3 regions of the Roseateles sp. P5_E1 genome follow, and region 1 is predicted to be linked to each of the others. Evidence: predicted binding sites of a transcription regulator. Region 1 holds the regulator's gene; each other region holds the start of a gene.
What was found. Region 1 encodes HrcA, which represses chaperone genes, less so after heat shock. Its sites were predicted from a motif close to TTAGCACTCNNNNNNNNNGAGTGCTAA; they were not measured.
Positions count from the first base shown of each region.

Region 2: ACXJKJ_RS04225 (co-chaperone GroES) is a predicted target of HrcA. The motif match lies at 4,326-4,352, and genes of this name have one in related genera.
Region 3: rpoH (RNA polymerase sigma factor RpoH) is a predicted target of HrcA. The motif match lies at 2,811-2,837, and genes of this name have one in related genera.

Region 1 is NZ_JBFUMN010000017.1:69,908-75,510, forward strand. It holds gene ACXJKJ_RS15560 (PDDEXK nuclease domain-containing protein) at 1-393, opposite strand, end outside; gene hrcA (heat-inducible transcriptional repressor HrcA) at 847-1,854, opposite strand; gene ACXJKJ_RS15570 (NAD kinase) at 1,922-2,788, shown strand; gene recN (DNA repair protein RecN) at 2,945-4,639, shown strand; gene rapZ (RNase adapter RapZ) at 4,636-5,550, shown strand.
Region 2 is NZ_JBFUMN010000002.1:329,999-335,601, forward strand. It holds gene ACXJKJ_RS04200 (amino acid ABC transporter permease) at 1-510, opposite strand, end outside; gene ACXJKJ_RS04205 (amino acid ABC transporter permease) at 510-1,253, opposite strand; gene ACXJKJ_RS04210 (amino acid ABC transporter substrate-binding protein) at 1,334-2,221, opposite strand; gene ACXJKJ_RS04215 (LysR substrate-binding domain-containing protein) at 2,330-3,247, opposite strand; gene ACXJKJ_RS04220 (PEP-CTERM sorting domain-containing protein) at 3,467-4,138, shown strand; gene ACXJKJ_RS04225 (co-chaperone GroES) at 4,449-4,739, shown strand; gene groL (chaperonin GroEL) at 4,838-5,603, shown strand, end outside.
Region 3 is NZ_JBFUMN010000023.1:30,736-36,338, reverse strand. It holds gene ACXJKJ_RS17585 (COX15/CtaA family protein) at 1-290, shown strand, start outside; gene cyoE (heme o synthase) at 293-1,198, shown strand; gene ACXJKJ_RS17575 (SCO family protein) at 1,195-1,797, shown strand; gene rpoH (RNA polymerase sigma factor RpoH) at 1,841-2,758, opposite strand; gene ACXJKJ_RS17565 (chemotaxis protein CheW) at 2,907-3,407, opposite strand; gene ACXJKJ_RS17560 (CHASE domain-containing protein) at 3,439-5,603, opposite strand, start outside.

The sequences.
Region 1 (5,603 bases):
TGCAGGTAGGCCCATCGATTCTCCAGACACTGTCTGGAGAATCTGCAGGCTAGAGGATTTCGCAGACAGTGTCTGCAAAATCTGCTCGGCAGGCCAGGCAAGGTAGAAAGCGCGCATTTGCCAGAGGTTCTGGCGGCTGAAGCCGCGCCCAAAGCGGGCAGTCAGGTCTTCAGACAAGCGCTTGATCAATGCGTCGCCGTAAGCAGCTCGGCCCCGCCCACCCTGCTCGAATTCGACGATGCGTCGGCCGATCTCCCAGTAGCTGGCCGTCATCAGCGCATTGACGCTGCGTGCGGCGGCATGACGGGCGGCCTCCAGAAGAGCGACGATGTCGCCGTGGATGCCGTTGTAGCTGGGCCCCGCATCGTCGCTGCCGGGAAGGAGTCCGCTCATGCATGCACCTCGTTCACCAGCGCGTCAAACTCGATCGGAACCTCATGAGTCAGGTCCCAGCCGCTGCTCATGCGCCCTCCCAGGCTATTGTCTAGTGGTAGGCCGTGCAGGGCTTGAACCTGCGACCAAAGGATTCCGGTTTGTGCCCATTTCTGGACTCCCTGGACTATGCCTTCGCCATGGACCGTGAAGGCCTGTAGGCGGGCGCCGTCTAGTCTCTACACCTTCCCCTCGCGGGGCTTGGCTCGGCGTTGCCTTGTGCCTTGCGGCCGTCAGGGTTCGCCGAATTTGACGCCATTCACGCAGGCGCTTTCGCCACCCGGTGCACAACTTTCGCTATGAGTCCTCTGCTCTGACCAACTGAGCTAACGGCCCACTGATACAACAACTTCTATTTCGCTCCCGGCCGCCGCTGACTGAGCAAATGCCCCGGAGAGAAGGCGCAGATTCTAGTCAGCGTTGGCTGAGCGCCTGCCCCACCATCCGCGACGTGATGTCGACGATCTGGATCATGCGGTCGTAGGCCATGCGCGTCGGGCCGATGACGCCGAGCGTGCCGACGACCTGGCCGTCGACCTCGTAGGGCGCGCTGACGATGGACAGTTCCTCGTAGGGCACGACCTGGCTTTCGCCGCCGATGTAGATGCGCACGCCCTCGGCGCGGCTCGACGTGTCCAACAGGCGCATCAGTTGCGTCTTCTGCTCGAAGAGGTCGAAGAGGCGGCGCAGGCTGCCCATGTCGTGGCTGAAGTCCTGCACGGCCAGCAGGTTGCGCTCGCCGGAGACGACGACCTGCTCCTGCTCCTGCACCATGGCTTCGGTGCCGACCTGCACGGCCGCGCTCATCAGCCCGGCGATCTCGCCGCGCAGCTCATCCACCTCATGGCGCAGGCGTTCGCGCACGGCTTCGAGCGTGAGGCCGGCGTAGCTGGCATTCAGGCGGTTGCTGGCTTCGGCGAGCTCGGACTGGCTGAGGTCCTGTGCGGTGAAGATGACGCGGTTCTGCACGTCGCCATCGGGTGCAACGAGGATGACGAGCACGCGGCGCTCGCCCAGGCGCAGAAACTCGATGTGGTGGAAGACGCTGGCCTTCTTCGGCGAAGTGACCACGCCCACGAAGCTCGACAAGTTGGACAGCATCAGCGCCGCGCTGGCGATGACGCGCTGGGGCTGGTCGGGCTGCAGCCGGGCGGCATCCACGCCAATGAGGCCGGGCTGGGCCGTCAGCATGGTGTCGACGAAGAGGCGGTAGCCACGCGCCGTGGGGATGCGGCCGGCGCTGGTGTGGGGGCTGGCGATGAGGCCGAGTTCTTCGAGGTCGGCCATCACATTGCGGATGGTCGCCGGGCTGAGTTCCAGGCCCGAGGCTTTGGACAGCGTGCGCGAGCCGACCGGCTGCCCGTCCGCGATATAGCGTTCGACCAGGGTTTTCAGCAGGGATTTAGATCGCTCGTCGAGCATGCCCGCATTCTATGGACAGCGCTGTTCTGCCCGGGATGTGCAAACCCCCTGTGGTGTAATTTGCCGCATGGCCGAGCGCTTCAGACATGTCGCCATCGTGGGCAAGCATCAAGCGCCTGGCATCGGGCCGGTGCTGGAGGAGATTGCCCAATTTTTGTGCAGCCAGGGCCTGGATGTCTCGCTGGAAGCGGACACCGCGCTCAACACCGGCCTGTCGGACTACGACGCGCTGTCCAACGACGAGCTGGGCCGGCAATGCGACCTGGCTGTGGTCATCGGCGGTGACGGCACGATGCTCGGCTTCGCGCGGGACATGGCTCGCCACGGCATTCCGCTGGTGGGCATCAACCAGGGGCGGCTGGGCTTCATCACGGACATTCCCATCGAACGCTGGCGCGAGTCATTGGCGCCGGTGCTGGCGGGCGACTATGAAGTCGAACCCCGGGCGATGCTGGAAGGCGCGGTCTGGCGCGACGGCGAGTCCATCTTCTCCGGCCTGGCACTCAATGACGTGGTCGTGAGCCGCGGCGGCAGCTCCGGCATGGTGGAGCTGAAGATCGAGGTGGGCGAGCAGTTCGTCGCCAACATGCGCGCCGACGGCCTCATCGTCGCCTCGCCTACCGGTTCCACGGCCTATGCGCTGTCGGCCGGCGGGCCCATCCTGCACCCCAGCATCGCCGGCTGGCTGATCGTGCCGATCGCGCCCCACACGCTGTCCAACCGGCCCATCGTGCTGCCTGACCTGGGCGAGGTGCGCCTGGAGATCGTCGCCGGCCGCGATGCGTCGGTGAATTTCGACATGCAAAGCCTCGCCAGCCTGCTGCACGGCGACACCATCACCGTGCGGCGCAGCCAGCACCAAGTCCGCTTCCTCCACCCCAAGGGCTGGAGCTATTACGCGACTCTGCGACGCAAACTGCGTTGGTATGTATGAAGCCCCTCGTCCGATCTCGCCCCGCTGGACGCGGGCAGCTCAGCCGGTCCCCCGAGGGGACGGCGATGCTTGCCGGATCGGCCGGCAAGCACACCGCCATGGCGGGCCGGCTAGGGAGCGGCCCGGCGCTCGGCCCGAAACACCGCGACCACTGAGATGCTGCGCCACCTGTCTTTAAAGGATTTCGTCATCGTCCCTGCGCTGGAGCTCGACTTCGAGCCCGGCTTCGCCGTGCTGACCGGCGAAACCGGCGCGGGCAAGTCCATCCTCATCGACGCGCTGCAGTTGGCGCTGGGCGGCCGCGGTGACGCCGGCGTGGTGCGCGAGGGTGCGGCCAAGGCCGAGATCACCGCCGAGTTCGACACGCCGGCGCATCTGCGCGCCTGGCTGGACGAAGCCGGCTTCGACACCGACGACACGCTGCTGCTGCGCCGCGTCATCGACGCCGCGGGAAAAAGCCGCGCCTGGATCAACGGCGGCGCCGCCACGCTGACGCAGCTGCGCGAACTGGCCGACCATCTGCTCGACATCCACGGCCAGCATGCCTGGCAGGGCCTGACCCGCCCCGCCGCCGTGCGCGAGCTGTTGGATGGCTTCGCGGGGCTGGACACTGTGCCGCTGGGCCGCGCCCACGCCGCATGGAAGCAAGCCGCCGAGGCGCTGCAAAAGGCCCAGGGCCAGCAGGCCGACGCACTGCGCGAGCGCGAGCGGCTGGCCTGGCAGATCGGCGAGCTGGACGGCCTGGCGCCGGCCGAGGACGAGTGGGAGGAGCTGAACGCCGAGCACGGGCGCCTGTCGCACGGCCAGTCCCTCATCGACGCGGCCAAGTCGGCGCTGGATGCGCTGGACGAGGCCGAGCCCAGCGCCCAGTCCCTCGCCGGCGGCGCGCTGGACCAGCTCGAACGCGTGCTCGACCACGACGCCCGCCTGCTGCCCGCCGTGCAGGCCCTGCGCGACGTGCAGGCCCAGCTGCAGGACGCCAGCCACACGCTGTCGGCCTATCTGCACAAGGCCGATCTCGACCCGAACCGCCTGGCCGAGCTGGACGAGCGCGTGTCGGCCTGGATGACGCTGGCGCGCCGCTACCGCCGCCAGCCTCACGAGCTGCCGGCCCTGCTCGCGCAATGGCGCGCGGAGCTCGCGGCCCTCGACGCCGCCAGCGACCCCACGCTCCTCGAGGCGGCCCTCGCCGCCGCGCGCCAGGCCTTCGACGTCGAGGCGCAGGCCGCCAGCCGTGCGCGCAAGAAGGCGGCGCCCCAGCTTGCGTCCGCCGTCACGGCGGCGATGCAGCAGCTCGGCATGGCGGGCGGCCAGTTCGACATCGCCTTGAACCCCACCGACGGCCCGCAGAGCTTTGGCGTCGAATCCGCCGAATTCCTGGTCGCCGGCCATGCCGGCAGCACGCCGCGGCCGCTCGCCAAGGTGGCCTCGGGCGGCGAGCTGTCGCGCATCGCGCTGGCCATTGCGGTGACGGCCAGCCAGGCTGCAACCGACAACGCGCCCGGCACGCTGATCTTTGACGAGATCGACGTCGGCATCGGTGGCGCCGTCGCCGAGACCGTGGGCCGGCTGATGAAGCAGCTCGGCCACTCGGCAACCGGCCAGCGCCAGGTGCTGGCCGTCACCCACCTGCCCCAGGTGGCCGCGTGCGCAGACCGGCATCTCGTCGTCGCCAAGGCCTTGCAAGGCACGAGCACCGTCAGCTCCGTCAGCCCCGTGGCCGGCGAAGCCCGCGTGGCCGAGATCGCCCGCATGTTGGGCGGCGAGCGCCTGTCGTCCACCAGCCTGGCGCATGCGCAGGAGATGCTGGACGCGTCCACGGCGACCAAGCCGCGCAAGGCCCGGTCATGAGCATGGACACGGATCTGCACGGCGACGTCGTGCTGCTGACCGGCATGTCCGGCGGCGGCAAGTCGGTGGCCATGCATGCCCTGGAAGACGCCGGCTATTTCTGCGTGGACAACCTGCCCGCGGAGCTGCTGCTGGACTTCCTGCGCCTGGAGCAGCAACGCGGTGAACGCCGTGTCGCCATCGCGGTGGACGTGCGCTCGGCGAGTTCGCTGCCGCTGATGCTGCCGCTGCTCAAGGACCTGCGAGCCACCGGCGTGCCGGTGCGCTCCATCTTCCTGGACGCCAACAACGAGGCGCTGATGCGGCGCTTCTCCGAGACACGCCGGCCTCACCCGCTGCGCGAGGACCGCGACACCGGCTTCGGCGCGCTGGAAGGCGCGGCCGATGACAGCCACCGCCTGTTGCTGGACGCCATCAAGCTGGAGCGCGAACTGCTCGGCGGGCTCAAGGCCGAGTCCACCGTCATCGATACCAGCCAGCTGCGCCCGGCGCAGTTGCGTGCCTGGCTCGGTGATCTGGTCGGCCCGCACGTCGGCGCCAAGCTCACCCTGGTTTTCGAGAGCTTCGCCTTCAAGCATGGCGTGCCCAGCGACGCGGACTTCGTCTTCGACGTGCGCGTGCTGCCCAACCCCTATTACGACCGGGAGCTGCGCCCGCTCAACGGCCGCGACGCACCGGTGGCGGCCTATCTCGCAGCCCAGCCCGAGGTCGGGCTGATGATGGGCCAGATCGCCGGCTTCCTGTCGCGTTGGCTGCCCAACTTCGCGGCCGACCAGCGCAGCTACCTGACCGTGGCCATTGGCTGTACCGGTGGCCAGCACCGCTCCGTGTATCTCGTCGAGATGCTGGCGCGCCAGTTCAGCCACCACGGCCATGTGCTGAAGCGCCACCGCGAGCTGGACGCAAGGTAGAGCCCCTCGCTCGGCCTGGTGGGAAGTTCAGAACAAATGTTCTAGACATCACG
Region 2 (5,603 bases), on a different contig from region 1:
GCCAACGGCATAGACCAGCGAGGTGTCCTGGAACAGGATGATGGTCTGGGTCAGCAGCACCGGCAGCATGTTGCGGAAGGCCTGGGGCAGCACCACGTAACGCATGCTTTGGCCGTAGGTCATGCCCACGGCATACCCGGCGTTGACCTGGCCGCGCGACACCGACTGGATGCCGGCACGCATGATCTCCGAGTAGTAAGTGGCCTCGAACAGCGTGAAGGTGATGAAGGCCGACATCTGCCCGCCCAGCGGCCCGACGAGCTTGGGGATCAGCAGGAAGAACCACAGGATCACCATCACCAGCGGGATGGAGCGCAGCGTGTCGACGTAAAACGCCGCCGGCACCGACAGCCAGGGCTTGCTGGACAGCCGCATCATCGCCAGCAGCGTGCCCAGGATGATGCCGCCGATCATGGCCACCAGCGTCAGCTGGATGGAGAACCAGAAGCCCTTGGCGACGAAGCTCTGGACGACCGCCCAGTTCACGAAGGAATAGTCGAGATTCAGCATCACTTGCCTCCCGACTGGCCGGGGATGCGCACGCGCGCCTCAATGAACTTGGCGATGCGGTTGATGGCGAAGGCCGAGACGAAATACAGCGCGGTGACAGGGATGTAGATCTCCTCGAAATGAGACGTCTCTTCGGAGGCCTGCTGCGCGAACTGCGCCAGCTCGGGGATGCTGACCGCGAAGGCGACCGCCGAGTTCTTGACGATGTTCATGCTCTCGCTCGTCAGCGGCGGAATGACGATGCGGAACGCCATCGGCAGCAGCACGTGGCGGTAGGTCTGGGGCAGCGTCAGGCCCATGGCCAGGCCCGCGTAGCGCTGGCCGGTGGGCAGGGTCTTGATGCCGGCCTTGACCTGCTCGCCGATGCGCGCGCTGGTGAAGAAACCCAGGGCGAAGACGACCAGCACGGAGGACGGCACGGCCTCACGCAGCACCGGGAACAGCGATGGCAGCACGTGGTACCAGAGAAAGACCTGCACCAGCAGCGGAATGTTGCGGAAGAGCTCGGTCCACGCCTCGCCGAAGCGCGCCAGCCATTTGTTCGGCGCGGTGCGAGCAATGCCGATCAGCGAACCGACCACCAGCGCCAGCACGAGGGCCAGCAGCGAGACGCTCAGCGTCCAGCCCCAGGCGTTCAGCATCCATTGCAGATAAGTCTGCTCCTTGCCGCCCGGGCCGAAGCAGCCAGCAACGGCCTCCCCGGTGGCGGTGTCATTGCAGTAGAACTGCCAGTCCCAACTCATGGCCCTCTCCTCAAGCCTCTTAGCTAAAGCAAAGCGGGTGCCAGGCACCCGCTTTGCGGTGGTTCAGGTCGATGCGCGAATCACTTCTTCGCGTAGTCTTCCATCGGCTTGTCGTTGGGATTGGCCCAGGCGTCCTTGGTCGCAGTGGACACCGGCAGGCCGATCTTGGTGTTGGTCGGCGGGATGGGCTGCAGGAACCACTTGTCGTAGATCTTGGCCATCTCGCCCGACTTCATCATGGCCTTGATGCTGTTGTCGACCGCGGTCTTGAAGCCCGGGTCGTCCTTGCGCATCATGATGGCGATCGGCTCGACCGACAGCACCTCACCGACGATCTTGAAGTCGGCCGGGTTCTTGGACGTGGCGATGTTCTTGGCCAGGATGGAGCCGTCCATGACGAAGGCGTCGGCGCGGCCGGAGTCCAGCAGCAGGAAGCTGTCGGCGTGGTCCTTGCCGAATACTTCCTTGAAGTCCACGCCGTTGGCGCGCTCGTGCTTGCGCAGCGTCTGCACGGACGTGGTGCCGGTCGTCGTCGCGACGGTCTTGCCGTTGAGCTGGCCGATGCCGGTGATGCCGGAGTTGGCCTTCACGGCGATGCGCACTTCCTCGACATAGGTTGTCACGGCGAAGGCGACGTCCTTCTGACGGGTGGCGTTGTTTGTCGTGGAGCCGCACTCCAGGTCGACGGTGCCGTTGACGGTCAGCGGGATGCGGTTGGCCGATGTGACCGGTTGGTACTTGACTTCGATCTTGCTGCCCAGCTGCTTGCGCAGGTCGGCAACGACGTGCTCGCAGACATCGATGTGGTAGCCGACGTATTTGCCATCACCGATGGTGTAGGACAGGCCCGACGACTCGCGCACACCCATCGTGATCGCGCCGCTGTCCTTGATCTTCTTCAGCGTGTCTTCGGCATGCGCGGCCGAAACGCCGGCGAACAGGGCTGCGACGAGCAGAACTTTCTTCATGGAGACTCCAACAACAGGAAGTGGATATCGATAACAGCCGCGAGCAGACCACGCCGCACGCTCAGCCCGAATACGGGTTTACACGATGCATGCGCAAGCTGGATGAGGTCATGCCGCGGACGATAAATAGTCCCACAAAGCCAAGGAGGCTGGTTTGAGCCGGCGCGAAAGCTCGGGCTTTTCGCGATAGATGCGCAGCTCCATGCTGACGCTGAAGGTGCCCGGCGCAGCGGCGGGCACGAGGCGGCCACTGGCGATCTCCTTTTGCACCGAGCTGGCGGGCAGGAAGGCGAATCCGTGACCTTCCAGCGCCATCGCTTTCAGGCCTTCGGCCATGTCGGTCTCGTAGATGGCGTCCAGGTTCAGCGCGCAGTCCGCCTCCTTGACGATAAGCTCGACCAGGCGGCCGAGATAGGCGCCGGCCGCGTAGCTCAGGAAGGGAATCTTCTGGCCCGGCCGTCCGGGCAGCCGGAACATCGGCTCGCCCTGACTGTCGGCCCTGGCATACGGCGACAAGGTCTCGTGGCCCAGCGACACCATCTGGTAGCGCTCCGGGTCCAGCTGCAGCGGCTGGCTGGCGTGGTGATAGACCAGCAGCAGATCGCAATTGCCTTCGCTGAGCTGCAGCATCGCGTCATGCACATTGGCCGCGTTGAGCCGGCACTTGATGGCGCCGAAGCCGCGTCTCAAACCCATCAGCCAATGCGGGAAGAAGGAGAAGGCCAGCGAGTGCGGCACGGCGAACTCGATCATGTCCTGGTCGGCCGCCTGATGGCTGCGCAGCATATTGCGCGTCGCCTGCAGATTGCCCAGCAGCTCGACGGCCTGGGCCAGCAAGGTTGCGCCAGCGGCCGTCAGCCGGGTGGGATAGGAGGATCGATCCACCAGGTCGACGCCGGCCCAGGCCTCCAAGGCCTGAATGCGGCGCGAGAATGCCGGCTGGGTCACGTGGCGCAGCTGGGCGGAGCGGGAAAAGCTGCGCGTCTCGGCCAGGCTGACGAAGTCTTCAAGCCATTTGGTTTCCACCCGAGGCAGTGTAGCCAAGGCCTTCTGCCAGCCGCGCGATCTAACGAGTCATCTCGGCAACTCATATATGCGCGCGCAGTACCTCTTCACCCCCCTAAGCGCGGCCCCTAGGTGCTTGACTCCCCCTCAACTGAAGGGGCACAACGCGGCCCGGCGCGCAGGTGCTTGTTTACAGTCCGCCCAACAACCCAACTCGAACAAACCCGGACGGAGAACGCCATGCGCGCGACGAGCAAACTTCTGGCACTCGCCTTGACGGCCACCATGCAATCGGCGATGGCCGGTGCGGTCTTCTTGGACTTCGAGGACGTGCAGACCATGGAGCAACTGACCTCCCGCTACGCATCCAAGGGTGTCGTGGGAAGTGGCGCCGCCTGGGCGTCCACGTCTGAAGCCTGCAGTTATGGCCCGAATGGTGATGCCGGCGCCATCAGCTTTTCCCGCACCGGCAGCTGCGGCGCGCTCTTTCTCGCTCAGGACTGGACCAAGCCTGCGGTGGCAGGTATCCAGAGCCTGACGCTGGACCTCGCGGACGGCTTCGTCGACGCCCTGTCTTTCGTCTACTCGGGCAGCACCCTGGGCATCAATCTCTCGGTTCACGTCTACGACGCCAGCGGCAAGGAACTCGGCGGCGGCCTGAACGGTCTCACCGGCGCTGAATGCAACAGCTACGTGTTCTGCAACTGGTCCAACCAAATCACACTGACGTTCCAGGGCGTGGGCCGCACAGTGGTGTTCTCGGCGAACGACCAGGCTGTTCTGCTCGATGACCTCAGCTTCAAGACCGTCGACACGCAGCCTCCTGGCCGCCTGCCCGAGCCCGCCAGCATCGCTCTGACCCTGGGCGCCCTTGCGGGCCTGGGTTGGACACGCCGTCGCGTCGCTCGCTAAAGCAGCGCCTCACGCCTCAAGAACGACCGCTACGGCGGTCGTTTTTCATTGGGGCCCACCCATGTGCGGTCGATGACTGCGGCAAACGGCTGCCCGGGTGGCGCAAAGGCGCGCTTCGCCGGTATATGGCAAGCCCCAGTTCCGCAAGGCTTGAATCGTCATCCGCCGTCCCTATAATGGCTTTCTGCTAGCACTCAACTCATTCGAGTGCTAACGAGTCGGGCCGACCGGTTTTCCGCTGGCGGCCCCGTTTTTTTCGGCGAGCCGCGATTGCCGCGGCCGCTCCGGTTCCAACTCTCAAGGAGATTCCATGAAGCTGCGCCCCCTGCACGATCGCGTGATCGTTCGCCGTCTGGAGCAAGAAACCAAGACCGCCTCGGGCATCGTCATCCCCGACAACGCCGCCGAGAAGCCTGATCAAGGTGAAGTCCTGGCCGTCGGCCCGGGCAAGCGCAATGACAAGGGTGAGTTCGTGGCCCTGAACGTCGTCGTCGGCGACCGCGTGCTGTTTGGCAAGTATTCCGGCCAGACCGTCAAGGTCGACGGTGACGAGTTGCTGGTCATGCGCGAGGAAGACCTCTTCGCCGTGGTGCAAAAGTAATAGCTTGCGGGACAGACCGAAGCGCGCAGCGCGAGTTCTGTCCCCAACTGATTCAGAGAATTCGACTCTGACCCCAATTTAAGTATTCGGAGAATCAAATGGCAGCAAAAGACGTGATCTTTGGCGGCGAGGCTCGTGCCCGCATGGTTGAAGGCGTGAACATCCTGGCCAACGCGGTCAAGGTGACCCTGGGCCCCAAGGGCCGCAATGTCGTGCTCGAGCGCTCGTTCGGCGCCCCGACCGTGACCAAGGACGGCGTGTCCGTGGCCAAGGAAATCGAGCTGAAGGACAAGCTGCAGAACATGGGCGCGCAGATGGTCAAGGAAGTCGCTTCCAAGACGTCTGACAACGCCGGTGACGGCACCACCACCGCGACTGTCCTGGCTCAAGCCATCGTTCGCGAAGGCATGAAGTACGTGGCCGCCGGCATGAACCCGATGGACCTGAAGCGCGGCATCGACAAGGCGGTCACCGCCCTGGTCGCCGAGCTGAAGAAGGCCTCCAAGGCCACCACCACCTCCAAGGAAATCGCGCAAGTCGGCACGATCTCCGCCAACAGCGACCATGAAGTGGGCCGCATCATTGCCGAGGCGATGGACAAGGTTGGCAAGGAAGGCGTCATCACCGTCGAAGACGGCAAGAGCCTGGACAGCGAACTCGACGTCGTCGAAGGCATGCAGTTCGACCGCGGCTACCTGTCGCCCTACTTCATCAACAACCCGGAAAAGCAAGCCGCGCTGTTGGACAACCCGTTCGTGCTGCTGTACGACAAGAAGATCAGCAACATCCGCGATCTGCTGCCGACGCTGGAGCAGGTTGCCAAGTCGGGCCGCCCGCTGCTGATCATCTCGGAAGACGTGGACG
Region 3 (5,603 bases), on a different contig from region 1:
CCGACGGCGGCTGGCTCGGGTTCGAGGCGCTGGCCGCCATCCACACGGCCCATCGCATCGGCGCGGGCGTCGTCTTTGCGGCCATCCTGGCACTGGCCTGGCGGCTGCGTCGGCATGCGGCGAACTGGTCCAACTGGCTGCTCGCCGCGGCTGGCTGGCAGCTCGCCTCCGGCCTGTCCAATGTCGTGCTCGACTGGCCTATCGTGGCTGCCCTCGCCCACACCGCTGGCGCCGCTCTGCTGCTAGCCCTGCTCACCATCTTGCTCGCGCGCCTGAGGGCGCAAACTTGACCATGGCCTCCACGTCCACCGCCAGCGCCTTCGTGCACAGCCCGCGCTGGCAGCAGTTCTACCAGCTGACCAAGCCGCGCGTCGTCCAGCTCATCGTCTTCTGCGCAGCCATCGGCATGGCCCTGGCCGTGCCCGGCCTGCCCTCGCCGGAACAGGCCCTCACCATGCTTGCCGCCGTCGCTGGCATCTGGCTGGTCGCCGGCGCTGCGGCCGCCTTCAACTGCCTCATCGAGGACGGCATCGACGCGCGCATGAAGCGCACCGCCTGGCGCGCCACGGCCAAGGGTGAGCTCAGCCGTACGCAGACGCTCACCTTCTCGGCCCTGCTGTGCGCAGCCGGCATGGCGCTGCTGGGTTTCTACGTCAACGTGTTGACGATGTGGCTGACCTTCGCCACCTTCATCGGCTATGCCGTCATCTACACCGTCATCCTGAAGCCGATGACGCCGCAGAACATCGTCATCGGCGGCGCCTCGGGCGCCATGCCGCCGGTGCTGGGCTGGGCCGCGCTGCGTGGCGACCTCGGCCCCGAGCCCTGGCTGCTGTGCTTGATCATCTTCCTGTGGACGCCGCCGCACTTCTGGGCGCTGGCGCTGTACCGCGCTGAAGATTACGCGCGCGCCGGCCTACCCATGCTGCCCGTCACGCATGGCAACGACTACACGCGGCTGCAGATCCTGCTCTACACCTGGGTGCTGTTCGCGGCCACGCTGCTGCCCTTCCTGACCGGCATGAGCGGCTGGTTCTACCTCGCCAGCGCCGTCGCACTCGGCCTGGGCTTCTGCGGCTATGCCTTCCGGCTGTGGCGCTCGTATTCGGAGATGCTGGCGCGGCGGACCTTCTGGTTCTCCATCTGGCATTTGTCGCTGCTCTTTGCGGCGCTGTTGATCGACCACTACATCGCATGAACACCCGTCGTTTCGCGCTGGCCGCTCTGGTCACACTGTCGCTGGCCGCCTGCCAGAAGGCGAGCCCCGACAAGCCCGCCTTCAAGGGCATCGACCTGACCGGCGCCGAGTACGCCCGCACGCTGAACCTGACCGACCAGGACGGCCGCGCCCGCTCGCTGGCTGACTTCAAGGGCAAGGTGCTGGTGGTCTTCTTCGGCTACACCCAATGCCCCGACGTCTGCCCGACGACGATGGCCGAGGTGGCCGAAGTCAAGCGCAGCCTGGGCGCGGACGGCGACAAGGTGCAGGGCATCTTCGTCACCGTCGACCCGGAGCGCGATACGGCGCAGCTGCTCAAGGCCTATCTGGCCAGCTTCGATCCCAGCTTTGTCGGCCTGCGCGGCAGCGAGGAGCAGACGAAGGGCGCGGCCAAGGAGTTCAAGGTCTTCTACGCCAAGGCGCCGGGCAAGACACCCGAGACCTACACGATGGACCACACGGCGGCGAGCTTCATCTTCGACACCGAAGGCCGCGTGCGCGTTTACGCGCGCTACGGCTCGGGCGCCCAGCCGCTGGCGGACGACATCAAGCTGCTGCTGGCCGAAGCCAAAAAGTAGAAAAGGCCCCGAGGGGCCTTTTACTTGGAGCCGAGGAGGTCAATCAGGCCGCTTCGGTCAGCGCCTTCTTCATCTTCTTCATCGCCGCCACCTCGATCTGGCGGATGCGCTCGGCCGACACGCCGTATTCGGCAGCCAGCTCGTGCAGCGTCATACCGCCCGACGAATCGTCGTTCACCTTCAGCCAGCGCTCCTCGACGATGCGGCGGCTGCGCGCGTCCAGCACGTCCAGGGCGCGGTGGATGCCGTCGCCGGCCAGTTCGTCGCGCGAACGCGCCTCGATGACGCGGGTCGGCTCATGGCTGTCGTCGGCCAGGTAGGCGATGGGCGCGAAGCTCTCGCCATCGTCGTCGGTCTGCGGCTCCAGCGCCACGTCGCCGCCCGACATGCGGGTCTCCATCTCCAGCACTTCCTCGCGCTTGACGTTCAGCGTGCTGGCGACATGGGCCAGTTCGGCCTCGGTGAGCGTGTTGCGATGCGTCTGGCCGTCGGCCTGGTCGGCCTTCATCTGGTGCTTCATCGAGCGCAGATTGAAGAACAGCTTGCGTTGGGCCTTGGTCGTCGCGACCTTGACCATGCGCCAGTTCTTCAGGATGTACTCGTGGATCTCGGCCTTGATCCAGTGCATGGCATAGCTCACCAGGCGCACACCCTGGTCCGGGTCGAAGCGCTTGACGGCCTTCATCAGGCCGACATTGCCTTCCTGGATCAGGTCGCCCTGGGGCAGGCCGTAGCCCATGTACTGGCGGGAGATGGCCACCACCAGGCGCAGATGCGACAGCACCATGCGGCCGGCGGCTTCCAGGTCGCCCTTGTCGCGCAGGCTGCGCGCGGCGGACCCTTCTTCCTCGGCCGTCAGCAGCGGCAGGCGGTTGACGGCGGAGATGTATGCGTCCAGATTGCCCAGCGAAGGCACCATGGCCCAGGGGTCGCGGACGGCAATGGCAGAAGAGGCGGACATCGTCATGAATCCTTGCTAAACCGCGGCGCGGAATGCCGCGGTGAACAGGATATTAGCACTCTGGTTTAGTGAGTGCTAAGTCAGTTCGTGACGGTGCTGGAATGCAATGTTTCCAACGGTGAAACAGTCAGCGATCGCTAACTTTCCTTCAGTCGACCAGGCCGAAATCCGGGCTTTTGATCATGGCCTCGATGTCCAGCAGGATCAGCATGCGCTCGCCGAGCTTGCCCAGGCCGGTGATGAAGCGGGCGTCCAGGGCGGCGGCCACTTCCGGGCGCGGCTTGATCTCGTCGGCGCTGAGTTCCAGCACGTCGGACACCGAATCCACGACGACACCGACGACGCGGCCGGCCACATTGAGCACGATGACGACGGTGAAAGCGTTGTATTCACCGGCCTGGCCCAGGCGGATGCGCAGGTCCACGATGGGCACGATGACGCCGCGCAGGTTGACGACGCCCTTGACGAAGGCCGGTGCATTGGCAACGCGGGTGGGCGGCTCGTAAGAGCGGATTTCCTGCACGCGCAGGATGTTGAGGCCGTATTCCTCTGCGCCGATGCGAAAGGTCAGGAACTGGCGGCCATCGGTGCGTGCCAGGGCCTGCACGGCCTGGGCACCGGTGCTGGGAACGAGATCGGTGGAACTCATCGGGCGCTGACGCGTGTTGGGGACTGGGCCCTCATTCTGCCCCCGCTACGACGGAGCCCGGCGCCAACAATTCATCGACCAGGGCGAGCAATTCACGCACGTCCAGCGGCTTGGTCAGATAGTGCTGGGCGCCCGCCACCTCGGCGGCGGCGATCTGCTCGGGCTGGGCATTGGCCGACACGACGACGACCGGGGGGAGCGGCTGGCCCAGCTCGCGCATGCGGCTCAGCAGCGTCAGGCCGTCGCCATCGGGCAGCTGCCAGTCGAGCAGCAGCAGGGCCGGCGGGCGCTCGCGCAAGGCGCGCAGGCCGGCTTCCACGGTCGGCGCCACTTCCAGCTCGATGCCGGGCCGCTGCTCCAGGATGCCGCGCATGACTTCGGCGTTGAGCGGGTTGTCCTCCACGTAGAGCACGCGCCGCTGGGGGCTGGGGCGCGGGCTGGTCGGTTCGTCCGGGGCCGTCTCCTGGGACAGTGCAGCGGCAGCGCCGCTGGCCGGCAGCCTCAGCACGAAGCAGGCGCCGGGGCCGTCCTGCTCTTCGGCGCGCAGGCTGCCGCCCATCATCTCGGCCAGGCGCTGGCTGATGACCAGGCCGATACCCGTTCCCGGCAGGCCGCTGCGCTCGCGGCCCAGGCGGTTGAAAGGTTGGAAGAGGGCGGCGCGCTGCTCTTCGGTAAGGCCCAGCCCGGTGTCGCGCACGGCGATTTCGACCCACCCCAGCTCAGGTCGAGCCACCTCGACGCTGACGCTGCCGCCTGGGCGGTTGTACTTGACCGCGTTGCTGAGCAGGTTGGTCAGGATTTGGGTAACCCGCGTGGGGTCGCCGACGAGGCGCACGGCGGCCGGGTCGATACGCTGGCTGATGGCCAGGCCGCGCTCTGCGGCTTGACCTTGCACCAGCGCCAAGGCCCGGGCCAGCAGCGGCGGCAGCTCCAGCAGCACAGGCTCCAGGCGCAGCGAGCCTGCCTCGATGCGCGACAGGTCCAGCGTGTCGTTGATCATTTCCAGCAGATGCCAGCCGGCCTGGGCGATCTGCTGGGCGCGTGCGCGCTGGCCCGGTGCCAGCGGTTCACCGGCGTCCATCTGCATCAGCTGCGTGAAGCCGAGGATGGCGTTCATCGGTGTGCGCAGCTCATGGCTCATGCGCGACAGGAACTCGCTCTTGGCCTGGTTGGCCGCCTCGGCGGCCTCGCGGGCGCGGTCCAGCTCCTCGATGCGCAGCTGGTCGGTGATGTCCTCGATGATGCCCACCAGCCGGTGCGGCCGGCCGTCCGCGCCGCGCAGCAGGCTGACCAGCACGCGCGCATGGGCGGTGCTGCCGTCGGGACGGATATAGCGCTTCAAGCGGCGGTAGAACGGGATCTCACCGCGCATCAGCCGGCGTGCCAGGCGGATGTCCTCACGACGGTCATCGGCATGGGTCACGTCGATGGAGCGCTTGTTCGCCAGCGCCTCGGCCGTGTAGCCGACCAGATGGCAGAAATGGGCATTGACCTCCTGGAAGCCGCCGTTGAGGTCGGTGAAGGCGATGCCGATGGGCGCAGTCTCGAAGATGCTGTGAAAGCGCTGCTCGCTCTGGCTCAGCGCGCGTTCGCCCTGGGCGCGGTTGGCAACCTCGCGCTCCAGCGCGGCGGTGCGTTCCTGCACCAGCGCCTCGACATGCTGGGTGCGGCCCGACATCAGCAGCAGCAGCGCGCCCACCATGGCCGTGGCCAGCAGGCCGACGAGGGCGAAGGCCCAGCTGCGCCCCGGCGCCTGCACCAAGCCGGGCAGGTCATAGATGCGAATCTCCCATGACCGGCCGCCGAACTCCAGCGGCATCTTGACCAGGGGCAGGTCGGCGCCCCCACGTTGCACGGCCTCGCAGCCCAGGCGCCCGCCCAGTCGCGGATAGAGCGCGCCGCGCTCCAGGTCGACGAGACAGGCGCCGAGATGCTCGGGCCAGTTGGCCGCCAGGCGCGACAGCAGCAGGTCGGGCCTCAGCGTGGCGAAGACGACGCCGTCCAGGGCCTGCTCGCTGGGCGCCGCCTGGCCCCGGTAGAGGGGCTGATAGACCACGACGCCGACCGCGGCCTCCTTGTCCTGCGACAGCTGGAAGCCCGCCGACGCCACCGGTTTCCCCAGCGACGCGGCGCGCTCGATGGCTGCGCGCGCGCCGGGGATGGTGCGCACGTTCACGCCCAGCGCGCCGGCATTGC